DNA from 2 places in the Citrobacter sp. LJND-P06 genome. Region 2 is predicted to be linked to the other one. Evidence: predicted binding sites of a transcription regulator. Region 2 holds the regulator's gene; the other holds the start of a gene.

The links. Region 2 encodes LexA, which represses DNA repair genes until DNA is damaged. Its sites were predicted from a motif close to TNCTGTATGTACATACAGNA; they were not measured.
Region 1: a site for LexA is predicted at 2,112-2,131, ahead of mutH (DNA mismatch repair endonuclease MutH). Genes of this name have one in related genera too.

The regions. Positions count from the first base shown of each region.
Region 1 is NZ_CP187317.1:863,858-880,142, reverse strand. It holds gene ptsP (phosphoenolpyruvate--protein phosphotransferase) at 1-1,133, opposite strand, end outside; gene rppH (RNA pyrophosphohydrolase) at 1,146-1,676, opposite strand; gene mutH (DNA mismatch repair endonuclease MutH) at 2,361-3,056, shown strand; gene ACO7SM_RS04205 (TerC family protein) at 3,132-3,845, shown strand; gene ygdR (lipoprotein YgdR) at 3,990-4,208, shown strand; gene ACO7SM_RS04195 (NADP(H)-dependent aldo-keto reductase) at 4,328-5,368, shown strand; gene lplT (lysophospholipid transporter LplT) at 5,460-6,653, opposite strand; gene aas (bifunctional acyl-ACP--phospholipid O-acyltransferase/long-chain-fatty-acid--ACP ligase) at 6,646-8,805, opposite strand; gene galR (HTH-type transcriptional regulator GalR) at 9,407-10,444, shown strand; gene ACO7SM_RS04175 (LacI family DNA-binding transcriptional regulator) at 10,449-11,465, shown strand; gene lysA (diaminopimelate decarboxylase) at 11,457-12,719, opposite strand; gene ACO7SM_RS04165 (LysR family transcriptional regulator) at 12,839-13,774, shown strand; gene ACO7SM_RS04160 (aspartate/glutamate racemase) at 13,746-14,453, opposite strand; gene kduD (2-dehydro-3-deoxy-D-gluconate 5-dehydrogenase KduD) at 14,660-15,421, opposite strand; gene kduI (5-dehydro-4-deoxy-D-glucuronate isomerase) at 15,478-16,285, opposite strand, start outside.
Region 2 is NZ_CP187317.1:4,285,532-4,301,816, forward strand. It holds gene dusA (tRNA dihydrouridine(20/20a) synthase DusA) at 128-1,123, opposite strand; gene ACO7SM_RS20225 (cupin domain-containing protein) at 1,275-1,763, opposite strand; gene zur (zinc uptake transcriptional repressor Zur) at 1,878-2,393, shown strand; gene ACO7SM_RS20235 (CsbD family protein) at 2,459-2,668, opposite strand; gene dinF (MATE family efflux transporter DinF) at 2,799-4,124, opposite strand; gene lexA (transcriptional repressor LexA) at 4,282-4,890, opposite strand; gene ACO7SM_RS20250 (diacylglycerol kinase) at 5,000-5,368, opposite strand; gene plsB (glycerol-3-phosphate 1-O-acyltransferase PlsB) at 5,534-7,954, shown strand; gene ubiA (4-hydroxybenzoate octaprenyltransferase) at 8,050-8,922, opposite strand; gene ubiC (chorismate lyase) at 8,934-9,431, opposite strand; gene malM (maltose operon protein MalM) at 9,612-10,565, opposite strand; gene ACO7SM_RS20275 (maltoporin) at 10,679-11,995, opposite strand; gene malK (maltose/maltodextrin ABC transporter ATP-binding protein MalK) at 12,071-13,180, opposite strand; gene malE (maltose/maltodextrin ABC transporter substrate-binding protein MalE) at 13,552-14,742, shown strand; gene malF (maltose ABC transporter permease MalF) at 14,872-16,285, shown strand, end outside.

The sequences.
Region 1 (16,285 bases), 1.2 Mb from region 2:
ACTGACGGTTGAATATCCGCGCCCATGACGGTCGGAATACCGAGCGCACGCACCATTATCGCCGCATGAGAGTTGGCAGCGCCGTCACGCACGACGACGCCTACCAGTCTGTCCTGGGGCAGTTCTGCCAGCGTCGTCGCGGAAAGTTCGTCGGCCACCAGTACAAAGCGTTCAGGCCAGGCGTTGGGGCCCTGAATGGAATCATCGAGATGGAACAGCAGTCGCTGACCCAGCGCACGTAAATCGCCAGCGCGTTCCTGGAGATATACATCGGTTAGTGCGGCAAACTGTTCGGCGAACTTTTCGATGATCTTTTTGACGGCCCACTCGGCGACCGATCCATTGTCGACCTCGGCGAACAGCTCCCGACGCAGTCGGGCATCCGAAAGCAGATGCGAGTAAAGATCAAAGATAGCCGCCGTCTCTTTCTGCGCACCGGCGGCGAAACGCTTGCTGTAACGGCGGAATTCATTTGCCGCTTCTTCGAGCGCCCCGGTCAGTCGTTCTCGCTCAAGCGCGGCATCCAGCGTCGAGGCTTCATAGACCTGCTCCATCAGCGGCAACGTGGCATCCTGCCAGCCTTCAGCAATCGCCACCCCAGGTGCGGCGGGCAGCGCGCGAATTCGCGTCTGTCGGTATTGACCAAACAGCGCGGTGAGCTGGGACTGGGAAAGAATGGCTGCCATTTGTGTGGCGAGCGTCACCAGGAAAGACTCTTCGCTTTCATCGTACTGGCGCAGCTCACGCTGCTGTACGACCAGCACGCCTAAAAGCTGCCGACGCTGAATGATCGGCACACCTAAAAACGCTCGGAAGCGCTCTTCTTTCACGGAAGGAATATATTTAAAACTGGGGTGTTTTTGCGCATCTGCAAGGTTGATAGGCTCTGCCAGCCTACCGACCAGGCCGACGATACCTTCATCAAACGCGAGCGCGACTGTGCGACCACGCGGTTTTTTTAGCCCCCGGGTCGCCATCAGGTAATAACAACGTCGGTCATGGTCGGCGAGATATACCGAACAGACCTCTGTGTCCATCGCAAGACAGATGTCAGTGACCAGAATATTCAGCGCCTCATTGAGACGCGGGGCACTGGCCACCTTTTCGACTATTTCTCGCAGGCGGGTGAGCATAATTTGCGTGGCTTAACCTCTTTTACGTCGATAAGCAGGTGCACTTTGCGGCTTAGGGGTACTTTCCTGAAGCGCCATCACAACACTTGCGAACTCTTTCATCACCCTGCGGTAGACATCGCGTTTAAATGACACCACCTGTCGAACCGGATACCAGTAGCTCACCCAGCGCCAACCATCGAACTCAGGAGTGCTGCTGGTTTGCATATTGATTTCCGCGTCACCGCTCATCAGTTGCAGTAGAAACCATTTCTGTTTCTGGCCGATACACACCGGCTTCGTATCCCAACGCACCAAACGTTTCGGTAACTTGTAACGCAACCAGTTGCGAGTAGATGCAAGGATCCGCACATCTTTGCGGCTTAACCCTACCTCTTCAAACAGTTCCCGGTACATCGCCTGTTCTGCTGATTCTCCTGGATTGATTCCACCTTGCGGGAATTGCCAGGAGTGCTGACCAAACCGCCGGGCCCACATAACCTGCCCCTGACGATTACAAATTACGATCCCTACATTTGGGCGGTAGCCATCGTCATCAATCACCGGACTACCTCAACATAAACCTTATATATGAACGATTGTTTCACACTACAGGGAGACGGTAAACCACTCTCTTAGCCGTACACATTTCTAATAACAATTGAATAACTCACAGTTAAGGACAGAGTTATAAACAGAGGAAGGGGCCTGAAGGCGATTTTATTCACTTTTTCTGTGGATATAGTTGTGAAGAAGTATGGAATTACCACGGGAAAACTGGGAACAATCTGAACATAGCTCTGGAACTCGTTAAAAAATAGCCGCGTATATTCATTGAGTTAACGGTCATATTCGCAACTCAAACCACAGAATCGTGATGGGTGTCACATCCAGGATCATCGGGCTGATGAAAGATCGACCAGCGTCGGTTTTATCCACAGATTGTGCCAATAAGTTAGGCACAATTTGTGTGAAAATTCGATTTTCGTCTCACGTCAAGGCTGTAAATTGAAACAGTAGTGAGGGTTTTGCACAGTTATCCCATCTTTCTGTGGATAACATGGTGTAAGATCCTGTTTACTTTCAGTGACCAGAATTGGAAAACTCATTTCTCTGTTGCGCAACTCGTCGATCAGAAAACTAAAAATCAATATAAATCATGAGATTGAACATAGCGTGTGGAAAAAGATAAACTCTGGTCACACGGTATAAAATCATTGCTCATTTTTTCACCTAAAGGATAACCCGATGTCCGGACTCCACCCATTACTTTCACCGCCTGAATCGGAGGCTCTGTTGCTGGCTCAGGCACAGCGACTTTCAGGCTACACATTGGGTGAACTGGCGGCACTGGCAGGGATCGTGACGCCAAAGGATCTGAAACGGGACAAAGGCTGGATCGGTGTGCTGCTGGAGATTTGGCTTGGTGCCAGCGCAGGCAGTAAGCCAGAGCAAGATTTCGCGGAATTAGGCGTGGAACTGAAAACCATCCCGGTGGACAGTCTGGGGCGACCTCTTGAAACCACTTTCGTTTGTGTTGCGCCACTGACTGGAAACAGCGGCGTAACATGGGAGACAAGCCACGTCCGCCACAAGTTAAAGCGGGTGCTGTGGATACCCGTTGAGGGTGAGAGATCCATCCCTCTGGCAGAGCGTCGCGTCGGTTCGCCACTACTCTGGAGCCCAAATGAAGAAGAAGAGCAGCAGTTACGTCTCGACTGGGAAGAGTTAATGGACATGATCGTACTGGGCCAGGTTGAGCGGATCACCGCCCGCCATGGCGAATTTTTACAACTGCGACCAAAGGCCGCCAACGCGAAAGCGCTGACAGAGGCTATTGGCGCGCAGGGCCAGCTAATCCTGACGTTACCGCGTGGTTTCTACCTGAAAAAAAGCTTCACTCGCCCACTTCTGGAGCGCCATTTTTTAATACAGCGTGATTAGGCACGCCCTGGCCTTTCCCCTGCCGCGTTAGACGCATATAATCACCGCTTCATTTTTTTTGCAGGACTTTGTTCGATGTTATTTGCATGGGTATCCGATCCTAACGCCTGGCTTGCGCTCGGTACGCTGACGATTCTGGAGATCGTTCTCGGGATCGACAACATCATTTTCCTTTCTCTGGTCGTCGCAAAACTCCCGACAGCGCAACGCAGTCACGCCCGTCGTCTTGGGCTGGCGGGTGCCATGTTGATGCGTTTAGGTTTACTGGCGTCAATTTCTTGGGTAATCAGTCTGACTAATCCGCTGTTTGAGGTGATGGGGCAAGCCATTTCCGCACGCGATCTCATTCTGTTTCTGGGGGGCTTGTTCCTTATCTGGAAAGCCAGCAAAGAGATCCATGAATCGATCGAGGGTGAAGAGGAGGGGCTTAAAACACGCGTGAGTTCCTTCCTGGGCGCCATTGTGCAGATCATGATGCTGGACATTATCTTTAGTCTGGATTCGGTGATAACCGCAGTAGGCCTTTCCGATCATCTGTTCATTATGATGACGGCGGTCGTTATTTCTGTTGGTGTGATGATGTTCGCCGCGCGCTCAATCGGTGATTTTGTCGATCGTCACCCTTCGGTAAAAATGCTGGCGCTCGCCTTCCTGATTCTGGTGGGCTTCACCTTGATTCTGGAAAGCTTCGAGATACATGTGCCGAAAGGGTACATTTATTTCGCCATGTTCTTCTCTATTGCCGTAGAGACGCTGAACCTGCTGCGCAATAAAAAGAATCCTCTCTGATTGACCCCTTCGCTCCTCTTTCGAGGAGCGAAGACTCACTTCCCTCTCCGATCCTCACAGTTTCAGATTTTCCTGCTTTCGCCAGGCATAACTTCGCGTTATTACTAGACTATTATCAGACTCAAGCCACGCGAGGATAAATGGATGAAAAAATGGGCAGTAGTAATTTCCGCTGTAGGACTGGCTTTTGCTGTATCTGGATGTAGCAGTGATTATGTCATGGCAACGAAAGATGGCCGCATGATCCTGACCGACGGCAAACCCGAAATTGATGACGATACCGGTCTGGTGAGCTATCACGATCAGCAAGGCAACTCCATGCAAATTAACCGTGATGATGTCTCCCAAATTATCGAGCGCTAACATACCTCCCCAAGATTGAGGTCAGCCTCCTGCTGGCCTTTAGAATTTTCGCTTCCCCTTTTCCCTTCCCTCTGCCATTTTTATAGTCCTTATGTCGTAATAATAAAAAGGAAACGGCTATGCAATATCACCGTATACCCCACAGCTCGCTTGAAATAAGTACACTGGGGCTGGGCACAATGACGTTTGGTGAACAAAATAGCGAAGCCGACGCACATGCACAGCTCGACTATGCCGTGGCTAACGGCATCAATTTGATTGACGTTGCCGAAATGTATCCGGTGCCGCCTCGCCCGGAAACCCAAGGATTAACAGAAACTTACGTAGGTAACTGGCTCGCCAGACACGGCAACCGCGAGAAGCTTATCGTCGCCACCAAAGTCAGCGGCCCAGCGCGTAACAATGACAACAGCATCCGCCCCCATCAGGCACTGGATCGTAAAAATATCCGCGAAGCGCTGCACGATAGCCTCAAGCGTCTACAGACCGATTATATCGATTTATACCAGGTTCACTGGCCGCAGCGCCCGACCAACTGCTTCGGAAAACTGGGTTATAGCTGGACAGATTCCGCGCCGGTAATTTCACTGCTTGATACGCTGGAAGCGCTGACCGAATTCCAGCGGGCGGGCAAAATTCGCTATATCGGCGTTTCCAACGAAACGGCCTTCGGCGTGATGCGTTATCTGCATCTGGCGGATAAACACAATTTGCCGCGCATCGTCACCATCCAGAATCCTTACAGCCTGATCAACCGCAGCTTTGAAGTCGGCCTGGCGGAAGTCAGTCAGTACGAAGGGGTGGAATTGCTGGCGTATTCCTGTCTGGGGTTTGGGACGCTGAGCGGAAAATATCTGAATGGCGCAAAACCGGCTGGCGCACGTCATACACTGTTTAGTCGCTTTACGCGCTACAGCGGCGAGCAGACGCAAAAAGCCGTCGCGGCGTATGTCGATATTGCAAAACGCCATAATCTCGATCCGGCGCAAATGGCGCTGGCCTTTGTCCGTCGTCAGCCGTTTGTCGCCAGCACTCTGCTCGGCGCAACGACGCTGGAACAGTTAAAAACTAACGTGGAAAGTCTGCATCTGGAATTAACCGAAGAGGTGCTGGCAGAGATTGAAGCGGTGCATCAGGTTTATACCTACCCGGCACCGTAATGGAAAAAGCCTGATGGCGTTACGCTGTTCGGGCCCACAACACGCATGATGCGTTGGCCGGGTATGGCAAAGCCGCTACCCGGCACACACATTACTGGCGGCGTTGCCAGATCCACAGCGCCGTTATCGCAAACGCAAATAGCGCCCCAAATCCGATACCAATCGCAACCGCCGGAATCCCCACCAGAACCGCTAGCGAGTAGATGCCCAGCATCAGCAGCATCGCGCTGTTTTCGCCCAGATTCTGCACGGCGATGGCATTCCCTGCGCCAACGCTTTTTTTACCGCGTTCTTGTAATAACGCATTGAGCGGAACCACAAAAAAGCCACCCAGTACGCCAATCAGCATCAGTAAAGCATAAGCCGGGAGCAGCGCGTGCTGGAGTGAGAAAATCAGTACCACCACGCCAATCAGAATCCCTGCTGGCATACAGCGTGCCACAGATTCCAGCGTGACCAGTTTTGCCGCCGCACCTGCGCCAACCACAATCCCAATCGCCACCATCGCATTCAGATAGGTCGGGGTGGCGTTATCGGTGATCCCCAGCGCCACAGGCACCCATAGCACCAACAGAAAACGCAGCGTAACCCCAGCCCCCCAAAAGAGACTGGTGCCAACCAGAGAGAATCGCGTTTCGCCATTGCGCCACAGTGAGATACAGGCGCGGAAAAAGCTACGCGCCATCTTGCCCAGGTGCCAGGATTGCCCCGGACGCGCGGCAGCCAGTTTAGGAATAAAGACATTCGCCGCCACCGCGCCGCCATACGCCAGGACACACGCCACCAGCGCGGCAATCACGTGCCAGTCTGCCAGCACGCCGCCAGCAACAGAACCCAATAAGATAGCCGCAATGGTCGAGGCTTCCATCAGGCCGTTGGCTTTCACTAACTTGTCGCCCGTGGTCAGCTCGCCGAGGATGCCGTATTTCGCCGGAGAGTAAGCCGCGGCACCAATCCCGACCAGCGTATAACCCACAAACGGGTTAAACCCGAAGCAGATACTGGCGGCGCCCAGCAGTTTGAGGCCATTGGCGAACATCATGACCCGACCTTTGGCAAAACTGTCCGCGACCTGCCCGACAAAAGGAGCAAACAGAATGTAAGCGCCCACAAACACCATTTGCAGGATCGGCTGACTCCAGTCCGGATAAAACTGCGCTTTCAACAGCGCCAGCGTGGCAAAGAGCAGCGCGTTATCGCCAAACGCAGAGAGAAACTGCGCGACAATAACGGACATCATCCCTTTCGACCAAATTGAAGTGTTAGTGTGCACTGACTCACTCATTATGTTTTTCCGGTTCATCCACCCAGCTTTTCAGCGTCACAAAATCGGGCTTGCCGCTGCCAAGAAGCGGAAGTTGTTTCAGGTAACGAATATCCCGCGGGACAGCCAGTTCAGGAATGCCGTGAGCGCGGGCATACTGCAGCAGTTTTTCACGCGTAAGCTCGCTATCGGTCGTGAAAAGAACCAGTGCTTCCCCTTTGCTGGCGTCGCTCTTGATGGCGGTGGCGTGCATTTTTTCAGCCGACACGCCCTGCGCCAGTTGTTCCACCATTTCTAGTGAGACCATCTCGCCTGCAATTTTAGCAAAGCGTTTGGCGCGGCCCTGAATTTTCACAAAACCATTTTCATCAATGCGCACTATATCGCCGGTGTCATACCAGCCGCGTTCTGTCTCACCCTGCGCATTTTCAGCGGTGGGGACTTCAAGCACGCCCGGTTTTTCGACCCGCAAATATCCGCTCATGATGTTGGGCCCTTTAAGTTGCAGACGACCGCCCTCTTCAATGCCAGGAACTGCAAGCAAACGCGCATCCATTCCGGGTAGGATCCGGCCAACCGTGCCCGGTTTTGCCGCCATCGGAACGTTAATCGAGACGACGGGGGCACATTCGGTGACGCCGTACCCTTCCAGGATACGCAGGCCAAATTTGTCCTGCCAAAGTTGTTTGGTGCTGTCCTGCAGTTTTTCCGCGCCCGCCACGACATAGCGCAGACGGTAGAAGTCATACGGATTGGCAAAACGCGCGTAGTTACCGAGGAACGTTGAGGTGCCAAACAGGACGGTGCAGTTACGGTCGTAGACCAGCTCCGGCACGATGCGATAATGCAGCGGGCTGGGATAGAGGAACACTTCCGCACCGGTCAGCAACGGCGTGAACAATCCGACCGTCAGTCCAAATGAGTGGAACAGCGGCAATGCAGACATAAAACGGTCATTGGCGGTGAAGTCCGCAATGGTTTTGATCTGCTCCACGTTTGCCAGCAAACTCTTATGGCTGTGTACCACCCCTTTCGGGTGCCCCTCAGATCCCGAGGTAAAGAGGATCATCGCGGCATCTTCAGGCTGCTGTTTCACCTGTGCGAGACGTGGCATCAGTAGATGGGCAAAAATCCACACTTTATCGGCAGTGGTGACATCCGCTTTGAGATCTTCCAGATACACCCAACGAACCTGCGTCAGTTGCTCAGGAAGATGCCAGAGTTTGCCTTTATCAAGGAACTGGCGGGAAGTAAAAATGGTTTTGATTTCAGCGGCGGTAATCGCGCTGGTCAGCCCTTTGACGCCTGCCGTGTAGTTCATCATCGCCGGAATACGGCGACGCGCAACCGCACCAAAAATCACCGCCGCGCTGATGCCCGCGTTTGGCAGCATCAGGCCAATCTTCTCACCTTCGACGCTGTATTTTTCCAGAATACGGCCAACAAACAGCGTCTTAGTGAGCAGTTTACGATAGGTATCCGGCGTGAAGTTGACATCTTCAATGCAGTTTTTGCCCGCACCGTAGCGATACTGAGCCGTCAGGAGCGACTCAAACAGAGTTTCACGCGGTCGCACGGCCATGCGCGCTTCCATCATGATTTGATGCAGCATCTCCCCTGCCAGCTTTCGGCGATCGCGCGCACGCGGCGCTTCTGGCATCGGTAAGTGCGTCGGCGGCAGGATGTGCAGGCGAATTTGCGGGAAAAAGCGCTGCTTCACCAGACCTTTCAGGCGGCTAAAACGCGTTAACTCGGCGCCTTCGATCCGGATAGGAACCACCGTCGCCCCCGATTTCGCCGCCACAAACCCGGCGCCATCGTAGATTTTCATCAACGAACCGCTCGTCGTAATACGCCCTTCCGGGAAGATAACGACCGGGCGTCCCTGCTCAACCAGACGTACCAGATGTTTAATGGCCATCGGTTTGGTGGGATCAAGCGGAACAAAATCAATCAGCGGCGTGAGCCAACGCATATACCACTGCTGGCTGATAGAGGAGTAGACCGCAAAGACAGGGCGAACCGGTAAAAATAGCGCAAGCAATATGCCATCAATAAAAGAAACATGATTTGGGGTGATTAAAACACGCTGTCCCTGCAACGCTCCGGCATCCCCCGTGACGCGTACGCGGTACAGCACGCGGAACAGGTTACGAAAAAATCCAAATAGCATTACCACTCCCTTTGTCCATCAATTGGGTAAAAATGAGTGGAGGCAGATTACACGAGATGAGCAGTGGGGGCGACAGTGAGCATAAAACAGAGGCAAAAAAAAACCTGCGCATCTGCGCAGGTTGGTGCAAGAGACAGGGTACGAAGTGCGTACCGAATAATCTCACCAATCAATACCTCTGGGATCTTGATTGTGGTCTCCACACTGGATGTGTGCCAGTGCGAAAACGCAAAGGAATGAACGCAAATGCAACGAGTTGTGTAAATTATGAGTTACTGTTTACAGATTGCGTCGGGGCAAAAAAAAACCTGCGCATCTGCGCAGGTTGGTGTAATTCTTGTGATCAACCCGAAAGCTGATTTCACCTATCAATACCTCTGGGATCTCGACTCTATCAATTCGCGCTAATTCCTCACCAGCGAACATTCGAAACAGCCTTTAGCAAAGTGTAACCAAAGGTTTGCATTCTCTATTTTCTGTCTTACTTCAGTGGTGTGCGCTCACATTTGCGAGGTCAGGATGGGCAATCTGCTTGAATAGCCCCTCTTTTTCCGTAACACTGGCAGGATGTAAGCGTTTGCCCCCAATAGGTACAAGTGTCATGGCGACCATAAAGGATGTGGCCCGACTGGCTGGTGTTTCAGTCGCCACCGTTTCTCGCGTGATCAATGATTCCCCAAAAGCCAGTGAGGCGTCTCGTCTTGCAGTGACTAGCGCGATGGAATCTCTCAGTTATCACCCCAATGCCAATGCCCGCGCTCTTGCCCAGCAATCGACAGAGACGGTCGGTCTGGTGGTGGGTGATGTTTCCGATCCTTTTTTTGGCGCGATGGTAAAAGCCGTTGAGCAAGTGGCCTATCACACCGGTAATTTTTTGCTGATTGGCAACGGCTACCACAACGAACACAAAGAGCGTCAGGCGATAGAACAGCTGATCCGCCACCGCTGCGCCGCACTGGTTGTTCACGCCAAAATGCTCCCGGATGCCGAGCTGGCCTCGCTTATGAAGCAAATTCCCGGCATGGTATTGATCAACCGGATCCTGTCTGGATTTGAGAAACGCTGTGTTGCCCTGGACGATCGCTATGGCGCCTGGCTTGCCACTCGCCATCTTATTCAGCAAGGACACACCCGAATCGGCTATCTGTGTTCAAACCACACTATTTCGGACGCGGAAGATCGCCTGCAAGGTTACTACGACGCGCTGGCTGAGAGTCAACTGCCGTGTAACGACAGGCTGGTGACCTTTGGCGAACCCGACGAAAGCGGGGGCGAACATGCCATGACGGAGCTGTTAGGTCGTGGACGAAACTTCACCGCAGTCGCCTGTTATAACGACTCCATGGCGGCGGGTGCCATGGGGGTATTAAATGATAACGGCATCGACGTCCCGTCGAAGATTTCCCTGATTGGCTTCGATGACGTTCTGGTTTCCCGCTATGTGCGCCCACGATTAACCACCGTTCGTTATCCTATTGTGACGATGGCCACGCAGGCAGCGGAGCTGGCGCTCGCGTTGGCGGAAAAGCGTCCTGTGCCGGACATCACTCATGTGTTTAGCCCTACTCTGGTTCGTCGACACTCTGTTTCGACGCCGGCGGAGTCAGGGAATCCTTCGTCAAACGAATCACCGGAATAGCGTCATGACAACAATGCTGGATGTTTCACGTCGTGCGGGCGTATCAAAGGCGACTGTTTCTCGCGTACTGAACGGAACGGGACAGGTAAAAGAGAGCACGCGGCAAAAAGTCTTTAACGCGATGGAAGCCCTGGATTATCGCCCCAACTTTTTAGCGCGATCGCTGGCAAACCGTACCAGTAACAGCATTGGTCTGGTGGTGTCGACGTTTGACGGATTCTACTTCGGTCGACTGTTGCAACAAGCCTCGCGCCAGACGGAATCTCACGGTAAGCAACTGATCGTCACCGACGGCCACGATACGCCGGAGCGCGAGCAGGAAGCCGTTCAGATGCTTGCCGACAGGCAATGTGACGCCATCATTCTCTATACCCGCTATATGAGCGAAAAGGCGATCATGGCGCTAATCAATACGATCGCCATGCCGCTGGTGGTTATCAATCGCGACGTCAGCCTGGCACGGGATCGCGCCGTCTTTTTCGAACAGGAAGATGCGGCTTTTCAGGTCGTGGATTATCTGATCTCGCAGGGCCATCGCGATATCGCCTGTATTACCGTTCCCATCCACACGCCGACCGGAAAATCCCGCTTAATGGGGTATCGTAAAGCGCTGGAGAAAAACGGCATTGCCTGGGATCCGGCAAAGGTAAAATACGGGGACTCCAGCATGATGCGTGGCTACGATGCATGCCGCGAATTGCTCGATGAAGGTGTGACGTTTAGCGCTCTTTTCGCCTGTAACGACGATATGGCGTTAGGCGCATCAAAAGCGCTGCATCAGGCTGGGCTTCGAATCCCACAGGATATTTCACTGTTTGGTTTTGACGATGCCCCCAGCGCAAAATGGCTTGAGCCGGGGCTTTCTACGGTCTATCTGCCCATTGATAATATGATAACCACCGCTATCGATCAGGCCATACGCCTGGTCAGCGGCAAGGTGCTGGAGCCCATCCCTCCCTTTACGGGAACTCTGGTGCTCCGCGATTCCGTCACCACCGGGCCGTATTACAAATCAGAATAACTCCAGCGCCAACAGCTCTTCGATAGTCTGACGACGGCGAATCAGTGTTGCTTCGCCGTTATCAAACAGCACTTCCGGCAGCAGTGGACGACTGTTGTAGTTTGAGGACATGGATGCGCCATACGCCCCCGTATCGTGCAGCACCAGATAATCACCGGGAGCCACCGCCGGTAACGCGCGGGTTTCCACTTTTCCGCCTTCCTGTTGGGTAAACACATCGCCTGATTCGCACAGCGGGCCCGCAACAACGGTATCCACTCGCGGCGCCGTTTCCAGTGAGCGGCCATCTGCCGCCAGGGCGCTGATACGATGATAGCTACCGTACATGGCCGGGCGCATAAGATCGTTAAAACCGGCATCCACTAACACAAAGTGTCGGCTACCCATCTGTTTTACGCTGCGCACCTGCGTCACCAGGACACCGGATTGCGCGACCAGAAAGCGCCCTGGTTCAATTTCCAGCGCCACGTGATGCCCAAGGTGACGCGCAATTTGCTCACGCGCGGCATTCCACAACCCGTAATAGTGCTGCGTATCAACGGATTCTTCGTCGTCTCGGTAAGGAATCGACAATCCACCGCCTGCGGAAATCGCCTCCAGATCCTGACCACATTCGATAACCTGACGCACCATCGCGCCGCACACCTGTTCCAGGTGACCGTAGTCAACGCCAGAACCGATATGCATATGAATACCCACGAGTTTAAGCTGGTGACGTTGGATAACCTCCAGCGCCGCAGGCAGATCGGTATGCCAGATACCGTGCTTACTGTTTTCGCCGCCGGTGTTGGTTTTTTGGCTATGACCATGACCAAATCCAGGATTCACACGCAGCCAGACCCGATGCCCGGGAGAAACCTGGCCGAGTTGATCCAGCATGTCCACAGACCCGGCATTGACCGGGATACGCAACTCGCTCACGCGGGCGATGGTGGCGGCGTCAATCACATCGGCGGTGAATACAATGTCATCCGGATGCGTTTGCGGGTTGTACCCTGCCGCCAGCGCGCGCTCGATCTCGCCCAACGAGACGGAGTCAACTTTTACCCCTTGCTCACGCATCAAGCGCAAAATATGGATGTTCGAGCAGGCTTTCTGCGCGAAACGCACCACATCAAACTGTTGCAGAGCGGCTATCTGGCGGCGAATAACCTGCGCGTCATACACCCAGACCGGGCAACCAAACTCAGCCGGTAAGTGAAGCAAATTCTCAGCGTTAAGCGAGGTTTCTGTGCAGTTCAGCGAATGTGGCATAGCGGGCTCCGGGCAAGATATTTTTTATGATTACGCCACAGCCTGAAGAGAATAAAAAATATCGTTTTATCCCGACTCTATGCAAAAATGATATGGATTACCCCCATTAAGGAAAAACGATGCCCGCCGTGAATCTTCGTCATATTGAAATCTTCCATGCGGTGATGACTGCCGGGAATCTGACCGAGGCGGCGGTGCTGCTGCATACCTCGCAGCCGACCGTCAGCCGGGAACTGGCGCGGTTCGAAAAAGTGCTGGGATTAAAACTCTTTGAACGAACTCGCGGGCGACTACACCCAACGGTACAAGGGCTGCGACTGTTCGAGGAAGTGCAGCGTTCCTGGTATGGGCTGGATCGCATTGTGAGCGCGGCGGAAAGTTTACGTGAATTCCGCCAGGGGGAGCTGTCGGTCGTCTGTCTGCCGGTGTTCTCGCAATCCTTTTTACCGGCGCTGTTGCAGCCTTTTCTTGCCCGTTACCCGGATGTCAGCCTGAACATTGTGCCGCAGGAATCGCCGTTGCTGGAAGAGTGGCTTTCCGCACAGCGCCACGATCTCGGCCTGACAGAAACCCTGCATGCGCCTGCGGGGACTGAACGCACCGCGTTACTCACGCGAAATGAAGTGTGCGTTCTGCCGTCAGGTCATCCACTTGCGGCAAAGTCCGTGCTGACGCCGAACGATTTTCAGGGGGAAAATTACATTAGCCTGTCGCGCACAGACAGTTACCGTCAGTTGCTGGATACGCTGTTCAATGAGCATCAGGTTAAGCGCCGGATGGTCATCGAAACCCACAGCGCCGCCTCGGTCTGCGCAATGGTGCGCGCGGGAGCCGGGATCTCCGTCGTCAACCCGTTTACCGCCCTGGATTATGCGGCAAGCGGCGTTACCGTGCGGCGTTTCAGTATCGACGTCCCCTTTACCGTCAGCCTGATCCGCCCCTTACACCGCCCATCGTCCGCACTGGTAGACGCTTTCAGTGAACATCTACAAGCTTCATTGCCGCGCCTTATCGACCCGCTGGACGCTATTCTTTCGCAGACGACGAAAGCATAAACTCCACCGCATCTGCGGCATGAATTGCAGCGGTATCAAACACCGGGAGCGCGCTGTCCGCTTCCGGAACCAGCAAGCCAATCTCGGTGCAGCCAAAAATGACGCCCTGCGCGCCTTGCGCCGCCAGGCTCTCGATCACCTGTAGATAATAATGGCGTGACCGTGCGGAAAACTCGCCAAGACACAGCTCATCGAAAATAATTTGGTTAATTTTGCCACGCGCATCCGCTTGTGGAACCAGGGTTTCAATCGCAAACTGCTGCGCCAGTCGCCCCCGGTAGAAATCCTGCTCCATGGTATAGCGCGTTCCCAACAGGGCCACGCGCGTCATATTTTGGCGGGTAATGGCGCGCCCCGTCGCATCGGCAATGTGCAAAAACGGTAACCGGCAACGCGTTTCAATGGCATCTGCCACTTTATGCATCGTATTGGTACACAGCACGATCCCTTCAGCGCCCGCCTGCTCAAGACCCAACGCCGCCTGTGTCAGAATATCGCCCGCTTTATCCCACTCGCCGCGGCTTTGGCACGCTTCAATTTCATGAAAATCAACGCTATGTAGCAACAGGCTCGCAGAGTGCAAACCGCCCAGACGTTGCTTAATGCCTTCGTTGATTAAACGGTAGTAGGGAATGGTAGATTCCCAGCTCATGCCGCCCAGCAAACCAATCGTTTTCATTGCGCACTCCTTCGTTGAAAGCTGATTGCAGTGAAACAAAGTTATGTTCAAGTTTCCAGTTCAATTGCGATGCGGTGAGAATCTGAGAATGTCAGGCCAGCGAAAAAACGAAGAGAAGAACAGAAGAAGGGAAGAAGGGAAGAAGGGAAAAGGAGAGGAAAATGCCCGACCCGCGTTCGCAGTATCGGGCATTTACGGTTGGCGAATTAACGCGCCAGCCAACCGCCGTCAACAGCCACGGTATAGCCGTTGATGTAGTCAGACGCGCTGGAGGCCAGGAACACAATCGGCCCCATCAGATCGCTCGGCAGACCCCAACGACCCGCCGGGATACGCTCAAGAATCGCCGCGCTGCGCTCTTCATCAGCACGCAGTTGCTGCGTGTTGTTAGTCGCCATATAGCCCGGTGCAATCGCGTTCACGTTGATGTTGTGCTTCGCCCACTCGTTCGCCATCAGACGGGTTACGCCCATAACGCCGCTTTTTGATGCGGTGTAAGACGGAACGCGGATGCCGCCCTGGAAGGAGAGCATAGACGCGATGTTGATGATTTTGCCGCCGTTGCCCTGAGCAATAAAGTGCTTCGCCGCTGCCTGAGACATGAAGAACACGCTCTTGATGTTCAGGTTCATTACGTCGTCCCAGTCTTTTTCACTGAAGTCGATTGCATCTTCACGACGAATCAGGCCCGCGTTGTTGACCAGAATATCGATATGACCAAATTCTGCCACCGCACGTTCCAGCAGAGCCGGGATACCGTCGATCTGACGCAAATCAGCGGTCAGACTTAAAAAGCGACGACCCAGCGCGGTAACGCGTTCAATCGTTTCTGTTGGTTCAACGATGTTAATCCCGACAATGTCGCAGCCCGCTTCTGCCAGACCCAGCGCCATACCCTGACCAAGACCGGTATCACAACCCGTAACGACCGCGACTTTACCTTCGAGAGAAAATGCATTCAGAATCATTGTAAACCCTTAATTTTTTAGTACCTGTCACGGACAGGCATCATTGCCGTTCGCGACTAGCGCAGATCTTTAACTGCGACGTGGTCCATGTCATCAAAGACCTGGTTTTCGCCTACCATGCCCCAGATGAATGTGTACGCTTTGGTGCCCACACCGGAGTGAATAGACCAGCTCGGCGAGATCACCGCCTGCTCGTTGTGCATCACGATATGACGCGTTTCCTGCGGCTGCCCCATCATGTGGAAAACACAGGTGTCTTCGTCCATGTTGAAATAGAAGTACACTTCCATACGGCGTTCATGGGTATGGCACGGCATGGTATTCCACAGGTTGCCTGGCGCCAGCTCAGTCAGCCCCATGCTCAACTGGCAGGTTTCCAGAACATCCGGAACGAAATATTTGTTGATGGTGCGACGGTTGCTGGTGAGGTCGTCGCCTAAAGTGACCGGAGCCACATCGGCTGGCGTCACTTTCCTGGTTGGGTAAGCGGTGTGTGCCGGTGCGCAGTTGTAGTAGAACTTCGCCGGTTTTGCGGTATCTACGCTGGCAAAAACTACTTCTTTCGCGCCTTTACCCACATACAGCGCATCGCGATGACCAATTTCATAGCACTGGCCGTCAACGGTAATCGTGCCCGGGCCGCCAATGTTGATCACGCCTAATTCGCGACGTTCCAGGAAGTAGGTCACGCCCAGTTGCTTACCAACTTCACCGCCGACCGACACTGATTTCGCCACCGGCATAATACCGCCGACGATAATGCGATCGATGTGGCTGTAAACCATGGTGTATTCGTCAGCCACAAACACGCTTTCAACTAAAAACTCATTGCGCAGTTCCTGGGTGTCCAGCGTTTTCGCGTGC
Region 2 (16,285 bases):
CCCCCCTAATGAAATCTGCACAGACCATTACAAGAAACATGCCAAAAATTAACGCATTGATTTAAAAGCAAAACACCCCGCAATATTGTGCAGGGCGTGGTGAATTTGACCAGGTTTTAGTGAAAAATTAACGCTTATCCGCCACCAGTTTCAGCGCATGCTCCAGCACGTTGATATCGGCACCGGCTTTATGGGCATTTTCACTCAGGTAGCGACGCCACTGACGCGCTCCCGGAATCCCCTGGAACAGACCCAGCATATGGCGGGTGATATGGCCCAGATAGGTGCCGTTACTGAGTTCTCGCTCAATATACGGGTACATCGCGCGCACCACTGCCACCGGATCGGCATCGGCCGTCGTCGCACCAAAAATCTCACGGTCGACAGAGGCCAGAATACCCGGGTTTTGATAGGCTTCGCGCCCGACCATCACGCCGTCCATGTGCTGCAAATGCGCTTTCGCCTCTTCCAGCGATTTAATGCCGCCGTTGATCGACATCGTCAGATGCGGAAAATCACGCTTCAATTGGTAGACGCGCGGGTAATCCAGCGGCGGGATCTCCCGGTTTTCTTTCGGGCTAAGGCCAGAAAGCCAGGCTTTGCGCGCGTGGATGATAAACATCTCGCATTCACCCTTACCCGCAACCGTCGTGATGAAATCACAGAGAAACTCGTAGCTGTCCTGATCGTCAATACCGATACGGGTTTTGACCGTCACCGGAATCGACACCACATCACGCATCGCCTTCACGCAGTCCGCCACCAGTTGCGCGTTGCCCATCAGACAAGCGCCGAACATGCCGTTTTGTACGCGGTCGGAAGGGCAGCCCACGTTGAGATTGATTTCATCATAACCGCGCTCTTGTGCCAGCTTCGCACACTGCGCCAGCGCAGCAGGGTCGCTACCGCCCAGTTGCAGCGCGATGGGATGCTCTTCGTCGCTGTACGCCAGATAATCGCCCTTGCCATGGATGATTGCGCCGGTCGTGACCATTTCGGTATAGAGCAGCGTCTGGCGGGAGAGCAAGCGCAGGAAATAGCGGCAATGCCTGTCCGTCCAGTCGAGCATCGGCGCGATAGAAAAACGATGAGCAGGCAAAACGGGGGACGAAGTTTCTGGCATGGCAATTAATTAAGCATTCTGAAAAAGGGGCGCTACTATAGCATAAAGCAAAACCAGAGAGGCAAGACCGCACGCAGATGGCTGCATTGCGTGTGAGCCGGGCCGACGGCGCAGACCGTCCCAGCCCGAGGATCAACGCCCAGGAACGGTGCTATTTTCGCCCTGGTTTTCCGTCATGCGGGCCAAAAAACTGCGGCGGATGGTCAACCCAGCGGTCTTCTCGTGTGGCGGCATATACCGGATTAATCGGGTAATAGATGCGGTTGTGCTTTTTATTCGCCTCTCCGACGACCAGCAGGCGAACCTCTGCGCTGGTGTTATTGATAAAGGTGTGGCACACCCCTGTTCCAGCCGGAAAACCAACGCTGTCTCCGGGTTCTAATTTCCACAGATAGCCGTTTATCCAGACTTCGGGATAACCTTCCAGCACATAAATGAACTCCTCTTCGTCGCTTTCCGCATGTGGATATGAGGTACGGCGACCCGGCGGGAGGCGTTCATGGTGAATGCCAAGCCGACGCAATCCGAGCGTTCGCGCCAGCGGCGCGCCGATGGAAAATAGCTCATCGCTACCCGGATAGGTAGAGTCATCAGCGCCTTCTGCGTCGCGCCAGTGACGAATGCAATCAGGTCTTTTCATTTTGCTTTTCCAGGATGCAATGGGTCAGGTATAGCACACCGCGGGGGATCTCGGTGTTTTTAGAAGAACATGATAAAGTAAGGGATTAACGTTTCACGTACTCCGGGGTGCCAAATGGAAAAGACCACAAGACAAGACCTATTGGCGCAAGCTGAGAAACTCTGCGCACAGCGCAATGTGCGACTTACTCCTCAGCGCCTCGAAGTGTTGCGTTTGATGAGCCTGCAACAAGGGGCAATCAGCGCCTATGATCTGTTGGATCTGCTACGTGAAACAGAGCCGCAGGCCAAGCCGCCTACGGTGTATCGTGCGCTCGATTTTTTGCTCGAGCAAGGCTTTGTTCACAAGGTCGAATCCACCAATAGCTATGTGCTCTGCCATCTGTTCGATCAGCCGACCCACAGTTCAGCCATGTTCATTTGTGACCGCTGCGGCGTGGTGAAAGAAGAAAGCGCTGAAGGCGTGGAAGATATTATGCATACGCTGGCGGCCCAAATGGGGTTTGCCCTGCGTCATAACGTGATTGAAGCGCACGGATTATGCCCGGCGTGCGTCGAAGTTGAAGCGTGTCGCCATCCAGAAGAGTGCCAGCACGATCATTCGATTCTGGTGAAGAAAAAACCGCGTTAAGCGGGTTGGGCGGCAAACCGCCCAATGGACTGTACATCCTTGTACTTTCGGGTCGCGGTGGCTGATTACCAGCGGTATTTATTACGTGCTTCCCAGTCGCTCACTTCCTTTTCCGCCTTGTCTCTGGCGTAACCGTAGCGTTCCTGAACCTTACCGACCAACTGGTCACGCTTACCTTCAATGACCGTCATATCATCATCGGTCAGCTTGCCCCATTGCTCTTTCACTTTCCCTTTGAACTGTTTCCAGTTACCGCTGACTTCGTCTTTATTCATCATCGAGTCCTCATGATTAGTGGTGATTAGCGATATTGCTTCGCCCAAATACACTACGTTTTCTGCTGGACGTGAGATTAATTGTAGTCAGTTACCCCATGTTCATTTTGATATTCGGAATTTTTAACCATCAAGCTTGGGAAAACCAGGTTCCGTGTCGCCAGTGACGCCGCCAGATCCAGGCCAGCGAGAGTCCACGGAGCGCCAGAAAAACGGCTAACGCCAGCCACAGTCCATGATTGCCCAGCCAGGGTAATGCACACAGCGTGAGTGCAAATCCCAGCGCCGCAACGGCCATGCTGTTGCGCATTTCCGCCGCACGCGTGGCCCCGATAAACATGCCATCCAGCAAATAACACCAGACACCGATTAACGGCAACACCACCTGCCAGATAAGGTAGCGATCGGCTAAAAGCTGAATTTGTGGCAACGACGTCAGCAACGCGATGATGTGTTCGCCCGCCAGGGCATAAACGAGAGCAAACAGCAGCGCCACAATCCCTGACTGTCGACATGCCGCACGCCAGACATCCAGCAACTGACTGCCGTCACGGGCGCCATACGCCTGCCCGGAATGTGCTTCGACTGCATAAGCAAATCCATCAAGGGCATAGGCGGTAAAGGTCAGCAGGGTCATCAGAACAGCATTCACCGCAATGATATCGCTGCCCAGTCGCGCCCCGAGAACCGTGATCGCGCCAAAGCACAGTTGCAGCAACAACGAACGCAGCATGATATCCCGGTTAAGCGCCAGCAAACGGCGGAAATTCCCCCGCCAGGCCTGTTTCAGCATCATGGATGACACGCCGCGCAATCTAAGCACTTTGCGCACCATCAACAGCCCAAGCAACAACGTGGCATACTCAGCAATCACCGTCGCCAGCGCTGCGCCCTGCACGTTCATATGCAAGCCCATCACCAGCCACAGATCGAGCACAATATTGAGAATGTTGCCGACAACCAGCAGGATCACCGGCGCACGGGCATACTGAACGCCCAGCAGCCAGCCCAGCAGCACCAGATTCGCCAGCGATGCCGGGGCGCTCAGCCAGCGGATCTCCAGAAAACGCCGCGCCTGTACCAGCACGGCTTCATTTCCACCGACGATATGCAATGCAAGATCGATGATTGGCGTGCGGAACAGCGCGATTAAGGTGCCCGCCCCCAGCGCCAGAATCAGTGGCTGCACCAGCGCACGCGCCAGCGCCTGGGGGTTTTTGGCGCCAAATGCCTGAGCCGTCAGCCCGGTGGTGCTCATGCGTAAGAAAAGCAACAACATGAAAAGAAAACTGGTTGCCGTTGCGCCCACAGCAACGCCGCCCAGATACACAGGGCTGTCCAGATGCCCAATCACCGCAGTATCGACCAGTCCCAGCAAGGGAACGGTGATATTGGAGAAGATCATCGGTAATGCGAGACACCAGAGTGCTTTGTCGGAAGAGGTAAAGAAAGGCATGCGGGAAAGCCTGAGAAGGAGTGATAAAAAAGAAGTTAGATCGTCAGATGATGGCGTAAATGCCCTATCCAGGCGTTTTTTCCAGGCCCGGTAAGCGTAGCGCCACCGGGCATGTCGCCGGATAACAGCGTAAACGTCTAATCCGGCCTGGAGAGAATTACAACCACTCACCGTTACGGATGACACCGACAGCCAGCCCTTCAATCGTGAAGTTTTGCTCGCGCAGGTCAACCACAATCGGTTTGAACTCACTATTTTCTGGCAGAAGTTCGATTTTATTGCCCTGTTTTTTCAGGCGTTTTACCGTGACTTCATCGTCAATACGCGCTACCACCACCTGGCCGTTACGCACGTCCTGAGTTTTGTGTACCGCCAGCAAATCACCGTCCATAATCCCAATGTCTTTCATCGACATACCGCTGACGCGCAGCAAGAAATCGGCATTAGGTTTAAACAGCGATGGGTCGACCTGATAGTGGCCTTCAATATGCTGCTGTGCCAGAAGGGGTTCCCCTGCCGCCACGCGACCGACTAAAGGCAGCCCCTCTTCTTCTTCCACCAGCAGGCGGATACCGCGAGAGGCGCCGGAGACAATCTCCAGGACACCTTTACGTGCCAGCGCTTTCAGGTGTTCTTCAGCCGCATTTGGGGAACGGAACCCCAAACGCTGCGCGATCTCCGCACGCGTCGGTGGCATGCCTGTCTGGCTGATGTGATCCCGAATAAGATCGAACACCTCTTGCTGCCTGGCCGTTAACGCTTTCATTCCGCCCCCTGGGTGTATATACAGTTATGCTGTGAGTATATACAGTTAAAGGCGATTTTGGAACCACAAACAGCACAAAAAACAAGAGATTTATCGGATTATGGAAGCCTTATCTAAAATGCGACCACAGCAGGATTCCCCAGGTGATCATCGCGACAAAAATCGACAGTAATACTGCCGCTGACCCCATATCTTTCGCCCGCCCGGAAAGCTCATGGTGTTCAGAGCCAACGCGGTCAACCACCGCTTCAATCGCGCTATTGAGGATTTCCACGATCATCACCAGCATGACAGAACCAATCAACAAAACGCGCGTGATGGCATCCACATCCAGCCAGCAGGCAATCGCCACGCCCAACAGCACAGCAACACTTTCCTGACGAAATGCCGCTTCATGAATCCATGCAGCACGAAAACCTTTCCATGAATAACCAGCAGCTTTAATGATTCGGGTAAATCCAGTGGTATTATTGGCCATCAAAAGAACCTTTTTGCGTTATCAGCGTCAATGACATTATATGATTAACCCACAAAATTCGGGTTACAGCGGCGCGAAGTATGACGGGATACACCAGAAATTCGCTAGACTTTCTGATATCCTTGCAGCGCATTTGCATTATTAACCAGAGGCTTTACATCGTTTATGTCTGGCTGGCCACGAATTTACTACAAATTACTGAATTTACCATTAACCGTACTGGTAAAAAGCAAGTCTATTCCAGCGGAACCCGCTCCGGAATTGGGGCTCGATACATCTCGTCCCATTATGTACGTTTTACCGTACAACTCAAAAGCGGACTTGCTGACATTGCGCGCCCAATGCCTGGCGCACGATCTCCCCGACCCGTTAGAGCCGCTGGAGATAGACGGAACTCTGCTGCCGCGTTATGTGTTTATTCACGGCGGCCCGCGCGTATTCACCTATTACACGCCGAAAGAAGAGTCGATCAAACTCTTTCACAATTACCTCGACCTTCACCGCAGTAATCCAGATCTGGATGTACAGATGGTGCCGGTATCGGTGATGTTCGGCCGCTCTCCGGGGCGTGAAAAGGGTGAGGTAAATCCCCCTCTGCGTATGCTGAATGGCGTACAGAAATTCTTTGCCGTTTCCTGGCTGGGGCGCGACAGTTTTGTCCGTTTCTCGCCTTCTGTTTCCTTACGACGGATGGCTGACGAGCACGGAACCGACAAAATTATTGCCCAAAAACTGGCGCGTGTGGCACGAATGCATTTCGCCCGTCAGCGTCTGGCGGCGGTCGGGCCGCGTCTGCCTGCCCGACAGGATCTGTTCAACAAGTTGCTGGCGTCAAAAGCCATTGCGCGCGCGGTGGAAGACGAAGCACGCAGCAAAAAAATCTCTCATGAAAAAGCGCAGCAGAACGCCATTGCGCTGATGGAAGAGATTTCCGCCAACTTCTCCTACGAGATGATTCGCCTGACCGACCGCATTCTGGGCTTTACCTGGAACCGACTGTATCAGGGGATCAATGTCCATAATGCAGAGCGTGTACGTCAGCTTGCGCACGACGGGCATGAAATCGTCTATGTGCCCTGCCACCGCAGCCATATGGACTATCTGTTGCTCTCGTACGTACTCTATCATCAGGGGCTGGTGCCGCCGCATATCGCTGCCGGTATCAACCTGAACTTCTGGCCAGCCGGCCCGATTTTCCGTCGCCTGGGCGCGTTCTTTATTCGTCGTACCTTTAAGGGCAACAAACTCTACTCCACCGTTTTCCGCGAATATCTCGGCGAGCTATTTAGCCGTGGTTATTCCGTTGAATATTTTGTGGAAGGCGGGCGTTCCCGTACTGGCCGTCTGCTGGATCCGAAAACCGGCACCCTGTCGATGACCATTCAGGCGATGCTGCGCGGCGGTACGCGTCCAATCACTCTGGTGCCGATTTACATCGGTTACGAGCACGTGATGGAGGTGGGGACTTACGCCAAAGAGTTGCGTGGCGCGACGAAAGAAAAAGAGAGCCTGCCGCAAATGCTGCGTGGCTTGAGCAAGCTGCGTAATCTGGGTCAGGGCTATGTTAACTTTGGCGAACCGATGCCGTTGATGACGTACCTGAACCAGCATGTTCCTGAGTGGCGTGAATCTATCGATCCTATCGAAGCCGTGCGTCCCGCCTGGCTGACACCAACGGTCAATGGTATCGCTGCTGAGTTGATGGTCAGGATTAACAAAGCGGGTGCGGCAAACGCCATGAACCTGTGTTGCACCGCGTTGCTGGCGTCCCGTCAGCGTTCGTTAACGCGCGAGCAACTGACAGAGCAGCTCGAGTGTTATCTGGATCTGATGCGTAATGTCCCGTATTCCACCGACTCTACGGTTCCGTCGGTCAGCGCCAGCGCACTGATTGACCACGCGCTGCAAATGAACAAGTTCGAGGTCGAGAAAGATACTATCGGCGATATCATCATTCTTCCGCGCGAGCAGGCGGTACTGATGACTTACTATCGCAACAACATTGCGCATATGTTGGTTCTGCCTTCACTGATGGCAGCCATCGTGACGCAGCATCGCCGCATCTCCCGCGACGCACTGCTTGAGCATGTTGAAATTCTCTACCCGATGCTGAAAGCAGAACTGTTCCTGCGCTGGGAGCGGGATGAACTGGCGGGCGTCATCGACGCGCTGATAAGCGAAATGCAGCGTCAGGGGCTGATTACCGTCCAGAAAGACGAGTTGAATATCAACCCGGCGCATTCCCGTACTCTGCAACTGTTAGCCGCGGGCGCGCGTGAAACGCTGCAACGTTATGCCATCACCTTCTGGCTGTTGAGCGCAAATCCGTCGATCAACCGCGGCACGCTAGAAAAAGAGAGCCGCACCATGGCTCAGCGTCTTTCCGTACTGCACGGGATCAACGCGCCGGAGTTCTTCGACAAAGCGGTATTCAGCTCTTTGGTGTTGACCCTGCGTGATGAGAAGTACATCAGTGATACCGGTGATGCGGAGCCTGAAGAGACGATGAAGGTTTATCAGATGTTGGCTAATCTGATTACCTCAGATGTGCGTTTAACCATAGAAAGCGCAACGCAGGACGAGTGATGTTAAAAAGCTGGGTGGCGGCTTCGCCTTACCCGGCCTACGGTTCTGCGCAATTATGTAGGCCCGGTAAGCGCGAGCGCCACCGGGCTTTTTTATCAGAAGTGCCAGTAACTCATCGCCAGCCCCAGAAACAGCACCAGGCCAACATAGTTGTTATTCATAAATGCTTTAAAACAGGCTTCACGTTCACGGTGCACAATCAGTTTTTGTTGATACACAAACAAGGCGCCCGCCACCAGCAGCGACCAGTAGTATCCCAGCCCCAGGCCGTTCATCCAACCAATCAGTGCCATCAAGGCCAACACACCCACCTGCAGGATGCCAATGATCACCTTGTCATACTGACCGAACAGAATGGCCGTCGATTTAATGCCGATTTTCAGGTCATCGTCCCTGTCCACCATGGCGTATTGCGTATCGTAAGCCACTGCCCAAAGAATGTTGGCGAGGAACATCAACCAACAACTCAGCGGAACCGACTCACTGACGGCAGCAAACGCCATCGGTATTGACCAGCCAAACGCCGCACCCAACACCACCTGCGGTAAATGCGTGTAACGTTTCATGAAGGGATAGACCCACGCCAGAGCCAGAGCGGCCACCGACAGCAGAATCGTCATCGTATTCAGCGTCAACACCAGCAGGAAAGCGAGGAGCACCAGAACCACAAAAAGCACCCGCGCTTCTTTCTCGGTGACGGCGCCGCTGGGCAGCGGTCGGTTCGCCGTGCGTTTGACGTGCCCGTCGAATTTGCGATCGGCATAGTCATTCACCACGCATCCCGCCGCGCGCATCAACCAGACGCCCGCCACAAACACCGCCAGAATCCACAGCGGCGGCGCACCGGGTGTCGCCAGCCACAGCGCCCACAGTGTTGGCCAGAGCAGCAGTAAAGCGCCGATTGGCTTATCCGTACGCATCAAGCGGTGAAACGCCAGTAGCTTATTCTGCGTCAGACTCCACTCCATATATTTTCCTCTCAGTACAACGGCGATGCAGGTAAAAACAATTCTGTCAGCAGGAGCGGTTTTCCGCTCAACCGCAGACGGGAACGACGTCCCCACAGCGCTGCATCGCGACCAATCTCGATAAAATCTCGGGTCAACGTCGATGATGTAAACAGGTAACGCCCGAGCGGGGTTTTACCCAGATTTTGCAACGCCAGTTCAGGGCCGCACAACGTTGACTCCGGCACCACAGTACGCCCGGCAAGCCAGGGCTCACCATCCGCGCATAACAGAATTTCACGTAACCAGTAACGGGATTCCGTCGGCAATAGCGGCAGTTCTTCCACTATTTCATGTTGCCCAACAAATCCTTCCCGAATCATCGTCACGCTCACCTTTTTTCCCTGCTGCTCAAAACGTTTGGTCATGGAATCTTCCAGCAACAGCCAGTCCAGCTGTTGGGAGTCCAGCGCAGGGATTGCGTCGAAATAGCGCAGCGCACGCAGTTGCGTTAACGCAGGGTGTGGCATGCCTTGCTCTCCAGTTCATAACCTGAGGGCATTGTATCGCAGAAAAGAGATTACGGGAGGCGTAAACATAATTAAGTGAACTGTTGCGCAACAGGAGTGTAACAATTCGCATGGAATGATAAAAAAAGGTGCGCCAGGAGACGCACCAGTTGTTGCAAAATCAGCAATGCGGGGAGACGGTTACCCCTTGCCTTTTACAGTGCTGATAAAGGTGGAACGGGCAGATGTGGACCCCAGGCGTTCGGCTTCATCAAGCAGTTTCAGCGCTTTATCCACGTCACCTGCGGCGACGGCATCTTTAATGGCTTTGTTGAAGTAGCTCTCGGTGTCATTCAGCATCGGCTCACTTTTCTTCGCCGATGCTGGCGCGACGACAGGTGCGGCAGCAACCGCCGCCGGAGCTGCGTAAGTCGGCGCAGGTGCCGCTGTGTTGCCGACGGTCACCGGGCCCGGTGCGGAAGAGCCAAACAGCGGCCCCACCAGCACACTGGAGCTGCTGTTGGTTTTCACTTTCAGTTTCAACAGGCCGTCGGTGGTATGACGCGCGATAGGATCGGGAATATCCGGAATGGCGTTACCGACCCCTTTTGCATAGGCCTTAGCGGGATCGAGCAGCTTAGTGGTCTGCTGGAGATCTTTTTCGGTGGTAAAGACCAGAACATAGAGCTTCTGCTGGCCCAGGGCTGGCGTGAGACGCATCACCCCTTCCAGGCTATCCGCGCTCATTACGCCCGGCTCCTGATAGGTAAAATAGCTGCTGGGGAAGAATGCAGAAGGCGTCATGTTCTGATCAAGAATAAGAACGTTCGGCGCAAATACGCTGGTTTGCTTGTTCACTTCACTGGTCAGCGTCAGGGTCAGCTCACCAATGTTTGCCGGTACGCTATAGGCGGCAACCGGGCCGCTAATGCCAGCAACATCAAGGCGTTGACCGCCAGTAGCCAGTTGTGTGGACTGCGTTTTGCTCTGGTCGACAGGCGTCCAGGTTAATTGTTGTAATGCCGCGGTCGGAATCGCAGGCGCAGCGCTAATGTCTTGCGGAACATAGTTCACTTCCGCCAGCGTCACACCAGGGACACTTGCGAACAACCCTGCAGAGAAACAAAGGGCAACGAGACTTTTCTTCATTTTCATTGTTATCACCTCAGATAGCATGGGTTCAGCGGTGGCCAGGCAATAGCGCGCTAAACTCCAGAACAGAGGGGCTTACGCCCCTCTTTAGGTCTTTACGTCAGATTAGCGAAGCATTACCACCAGATTTCCATCTGGGCGCCAAAGGTGACTTCATCGTCGTCGCCACGGCTGAAGGTTGTGGTGCTGGTATCGCTAACGGCAACACCATTGTCGTAGCCCCATTTCTCATCCCACTTCGCATAGGTTGCAAATACGCGGATAGCCGGACGAGACCAGATGCTGTCGCCAGCCTGCCACTGTTGCGCCAGGGTGATTTTGAACTGGTCGTTGGTGTCGTCGGTTTTCTGAGACTTGACGCTGTCGTAACCCACTTCCAGCAGGGTGCTCATGATTGGCGTCCACTTGTACATCGGGCGAACACCAACGGTGTACCATTCCGTACCGTTGTCGTTATCCCAGTCGATATTCTGGTACATCGCCACGTACATCAGATCCCAGCTATCGCCCAGAGAGATGGCACCGTGATCGAGAATACGGGTCAGGCTACCGTTGTTGTTGAGGAAGTCCTGATCGTTATCGAAATTACCGAAGATATCCTGGCTGCGGCTACCCTGAGGAATGCCTTTACCCTGAGAGGTCATCGCGTCAGTGGCGTACTGCACCACAAACTTGTTGTAGCCTTTCAGCATGCTCTGTGTATGTTCAGCGGTGAACATCCAACCATCTTTGGTGGCGCCATCGGCAAGGTCATAGCCGTCAGTCGTGTTGGCGCTGCCGTAGTCAACGCCTAATTCCAGCGTGCCGCCTGGGTTAATTTCCATACCGGCCAGACGGACGTCGAACACATCGTTCGCGGTGTCTTTCGTGGCGTCATAAACTTCATCGCTGCTGAAAGCATAAGAGCCGCCCGCTTCCTGAGAACGGGTCGCTGCCAGAGAGAGTTTACCGAAGCCCAGATCGATGTTTTCGATACCCGCACCAGGACCAGAAATATCCCAGTAGTAGAAGTCGATCATATGAACGTCGTGACGTTGGTAGAAGCGCTTACCGGCCCAAATGGTAGAACCTGGCAGCCAGTCGATCAGGTTTTTACCCTGCACGTTCGCTTCACGGAAGGCGGGACTGGTTGCTTCCCAGTCGTTTTGCTGTGCTACGGAGTAGGCAACGTTAGTGTCGAAGTAGAAGCTCTTATCGCCCTCTTTCCACACTTCCTGACCCAATTTCAATTCCGCATAGGTTTCACATTCGTTACCGAGACGGTATTTACTTTGAGCACCGGTTGCCTGAAAACATTGTTGTTCGCCGCCACTACCCGTCCAGCCAATACCGGAACGAGCATAACCATGGAAATCCACGGCCATTGCCTGAGCAGACATAACGCCTGCTGCAACGGCAACTGCCAGAGGGAGTTTGCGCAGAGTAATCATCATTCTATCTCCTGAGATCATTGCTTTTCTTTTTTTACACATCGTCTTTCGCAGACTTCGCGTATTTAATGGGAGTGCTTAAACGCCCGGCTCTTGATGCAACCGACGACATGCAGTGCCATCCTCACGGAACAAATGGCAACGCTCTGGCGGCAGGCCGATAGCGAATGTGGCACCCTCTTCTACCAACACCACGTCATTCTGGCGGTACACCAGGTTTTGACGGATGGCGGGGATCTGGATATGAATTTGCGTTTCGTGACCAAGTTGTTCGACGACCTGAACCTCGCCTTCCAGGGTGACATCGGCGATATCACTGGGCAGCAGATGCTCCGGACGAATACCTAAAGACATATTTGCGCCGACCTGAACATCGCGGCTTTCGACCGGCAACCAGACGTGTTGGCGATTCGGCAACTCCACCTGAACCTGATCGATCGCCGTCGCGGTGACTTTCACCGGCAGGAAGTTCATCTTCGGAGAACCGATAAAACCCGCCACGAAGCGGTCTGCCGGATAGTGGTATAACTCCAGTGGTTTACCGACCTGCGCTACGCGACCGGCGTCCAGCACGACAATCTTGTCGGCCAGCGTCATCGCTTCGACCTGATCGTGGGTGACGTAAATCATCGTGCGCCCCAGGCGTTTATGCAGACGGGAGATTTCGATACGCATCTGCACACGCAGTGCGGCATCAAGGTTGGAAAGGGGTTCATCGAGCAGGAACACGCGCGGTTCAGCCACCAGCGTACGACCAATAGCCACACGCTGACGTTGTCCGCCAGAGAGTGCTTTCGGTTTACGTTCCAGCAGGTGCGCCAGTTGCAGCACTTCCGCTACCTGATTGACGCGTTGGTTCATCACCTCTTTTTTGGCACCCGCCAGCTTGAGGCCAAATGACATATTTTCGGCAACAGAAAGATGGGGATAGAGCGCATAAGACTGGAACACCATGCCGACGCCACGCTCGGCGGGCGGGATGTCATTCATCCGGTGTTCACCGATGTACAAGTCCCCGCTGGTGATGGTTTCAAGCCCAGCGATCATACGCAGCAATGTCGATTTACCGCAGCCTGAGGGTCCCACAAACACCACGAACTCCCCTTCGTGAATGTCGAGATTGATATCTTTCGATACCACCACGTCACCCCAGGCTTTCGTTACATTTCGCATCTGTACGCTCGCCATGCCCTTCTCCCTTCGTTACAACCTGTCATAGACAGCAACATTCATCATGCCCCGACTATGCGTTATCGATGGGTTGCGTAAATCCTCCACCCCCCGGCTTTTTTATGGGGGAGGAGGCGGGAGGATGAGAAAGCAGGCTCTGAGACCCGTGCGGTACGCCGCGGGGGAATTTCGTGACGTAGCCCGCAAAAAACAGTGTGTTTTTATGTGCGCCAACACGCATTACTCACATTAATGCAACACACATCACATAAAGCGGGGGTGGGGCGTAGTGGCGAGGAGGATGGAAAGAGGTTGTCGTATAAAGAAACTAAGAACCGTTAAGCCACCTCTGAGTATCCACGAGCACTTCACCAAAAAGGATGGGGAATATGAAAATCAAGACTGGCGCACGCATCCTCGCATTGTCCGCACTGACGACGATGATGTTTTCCGCCTCGGCTCTCGCCAAGATTGAAGAAGGTAAGCTGGTAATCTGGATTAACGGCGATAAAGGCTACAACGGCCTTGCTGAAGTGGGTAAAAAATTCGAGAAAGACACCGGTATCAAAGTCACCATCGAGCACCCTGACAAGCTGGAAGAAAAATTCCCGCAGGTTGCCGCAACCGGTGACGGCCCGGACATCATCTTCTGGGCGCATGACCGTTTCGGCGGCTACGCGCAGTCTGGTCTGCTGGCAGAAATTACCCCGGACAAAGCGTTCCAGGACAAACTTTATCCGTTCACCTGGGATGCCGTACGTTACAACGGCAAACTGATCGCCTACCCCATCGCGGTTGAAGCGCTGTCTCTGATTTACAACAAAGACCTCGTACCCAACCCGCCGAAAACCTGGGAAGAGATCCCTGCCCTGGATAAAGAGCTGAAGGCGAAAGGTAAGAGCGCGCTGATGTTCAACCTGCAAGAACCGTACTTCACATGGCCGCTGATTGCCGCCGACGGCGGTTACGCGTTTAAGTTTGAAAACGGCAAATACGACGTGAAAGACGTCGGTGTCGATAGCGCGGGCGCGAAAGCGGGTCTGACGTTCCTGGTTGATCTTATCAAGAACAAGCACATGAACGCAGACACCGATTACTCCATCGCTGAAGCGGCCTTTAACAAAGGCGACACCGCGATGACCATCAACGGCCCGTGGGCGTGGTCGAACATCGACAAGAGCAAGGTGAACTACGGCGTCACACTGCTGCCGACCTTCAAAGGCAAACCGTCTAAACCGTTCGTTGGGGTTCTGAGCGCCGGTATTAACGCCGCCAGCCCGAACAAAGAACTGGCGAAAGAGTTCCTCGAAAACTACCTGCTGACCGATCAGGGTCTGGATGTCGTGAACAAGGACAAACCGCTGGGTGCCGTTGCGCTGAAATCCTTCCAGGATCAGTTAGCGAAAGACCCGCGTATCGCAGCCACCATGGATAACGCCCAGAAAGGCGAAATCATGCCGAACATTCCGCAGATGGCTGCGTTCTGGTATGCAACGCGTACCGCTGTGATCAACGCGGCGAGTGGTCGTCAGACCGTAGACGCTGCGCTGAAAGACGCACAGGGTCGTATCACCAAGTAATGCCGCAGTGCATGTGCCGGATGGCGGCATAAATGCCTTATCCGGCCTACAGAAAACCGTAGGCCTGATAAGCGCAGCGCCACCCGGCGCATTTGCCACAAGATTTCAATGCTGTAGAGGAAGATCCCCATGGATGTCATTAAAAAGAAACACTGGTGGCAAAGCGACACACTGAAATGGTCAGTGATGGGTCTGCTGGGCTTGCTGGTGGGTTACCTTGTCGTTTTAATGTATGCACAAGGGGAATATCTGTTCGCCATCATGACGCTGATTTTAAGCTCAGCTGGCCTGTATATTTTCGCCAATCGTAAGGCCTACGCCTGGCGCTATGTTTATCCGGGTATGGCCGGTATGGGACTGTTTGTTCTGTTCCCGCTGATTTGTACCATCGCTATCGCATTTACTAACTACAGTAGCACCAACCAGCTTTCCTTCGAACGCACCCAGCAAGTCCTGCTGGATCGTTCTTATCAGGCGGGGAAAACCTACAATTTTGGTCTGTATCCGGCGGGTGACGAGTGGCAACTGACCCTTACCGACGGTGAAAGCGGTAAAAATTATCTCTCCGACGCCTTTAAATTTGGCGGCGAGCAGAAACTGAAACTGAAAGAGACCGACGCCCTGCCAGCCGGTGAACGCGCGAATCTGCGTGTTATCACCCAGAACCGTCAGGCGCTGACCCAGTTAACCGCCATCCTGCCGGATGAAAGCAACGTTACTATGAGCTCACTGCGCCAGTTCTCCGGCACACAACCGCTCTACTCGCTGGCGGACGACGGTACGCTAACGAACAACCAGAGCGGCGTGAAATACCGCGCAAATAACGATATTGGTTACTACCAGTCCATCAACGCCGAAGGCGGCTGGGATACTCAGAAACTGAGTCCAGGCTATACCGTGACCATTGGCTGGAAGAACTTCACCCGCGTCTTTACCGACGAAGGGATCCAAAAACCGTTCTTCGCTATCTTCGTCTGGACGGTGGTGTTCTCCGTTCTCACCGTGCTTCTGACCGTGGCGGTGGGCATGGTGCTGGCGTGCCTGGTGCAGTGGGAAGCGCTGAAAGGTAAAGCGATTTACCGCGTGCTGCTGATTCTGCCTTACGCCGTTCCGTCGTTTATCTCGATTCTGATTTTCAAAGGTTTGTTCAACCAGAGCTTTGGTGAAATCAACATGATGCTGAGCGCGCTGTTTGGCATCAAACCGGCCTGGTTCAGCGACCCGACCACGGCCCGTTCGATGATTATCATCGTCAACACCTGGCTCGGTTATCCGTACATGATGATCCTGTGCATGGGCCTGCTGAAAGCGATTCCGGACGACCTGTATGAAGCCTCGGCAATGGATGGCGCAACCCCATTCCAGAACTTCTTTAAGATTACGCTGCCGCTGCTGATTAAGCCGCTGACGCCGCTGATGATTGCCAGCTTTGCCTTTAACTTTAACAACTTCGTACTGATTCAACTGTTGACCAACGGCGGCCCGGATCGACTCGGCACGACCACACCTGCCGGGTATACCGACCTGCTCGTCAGCTACACCT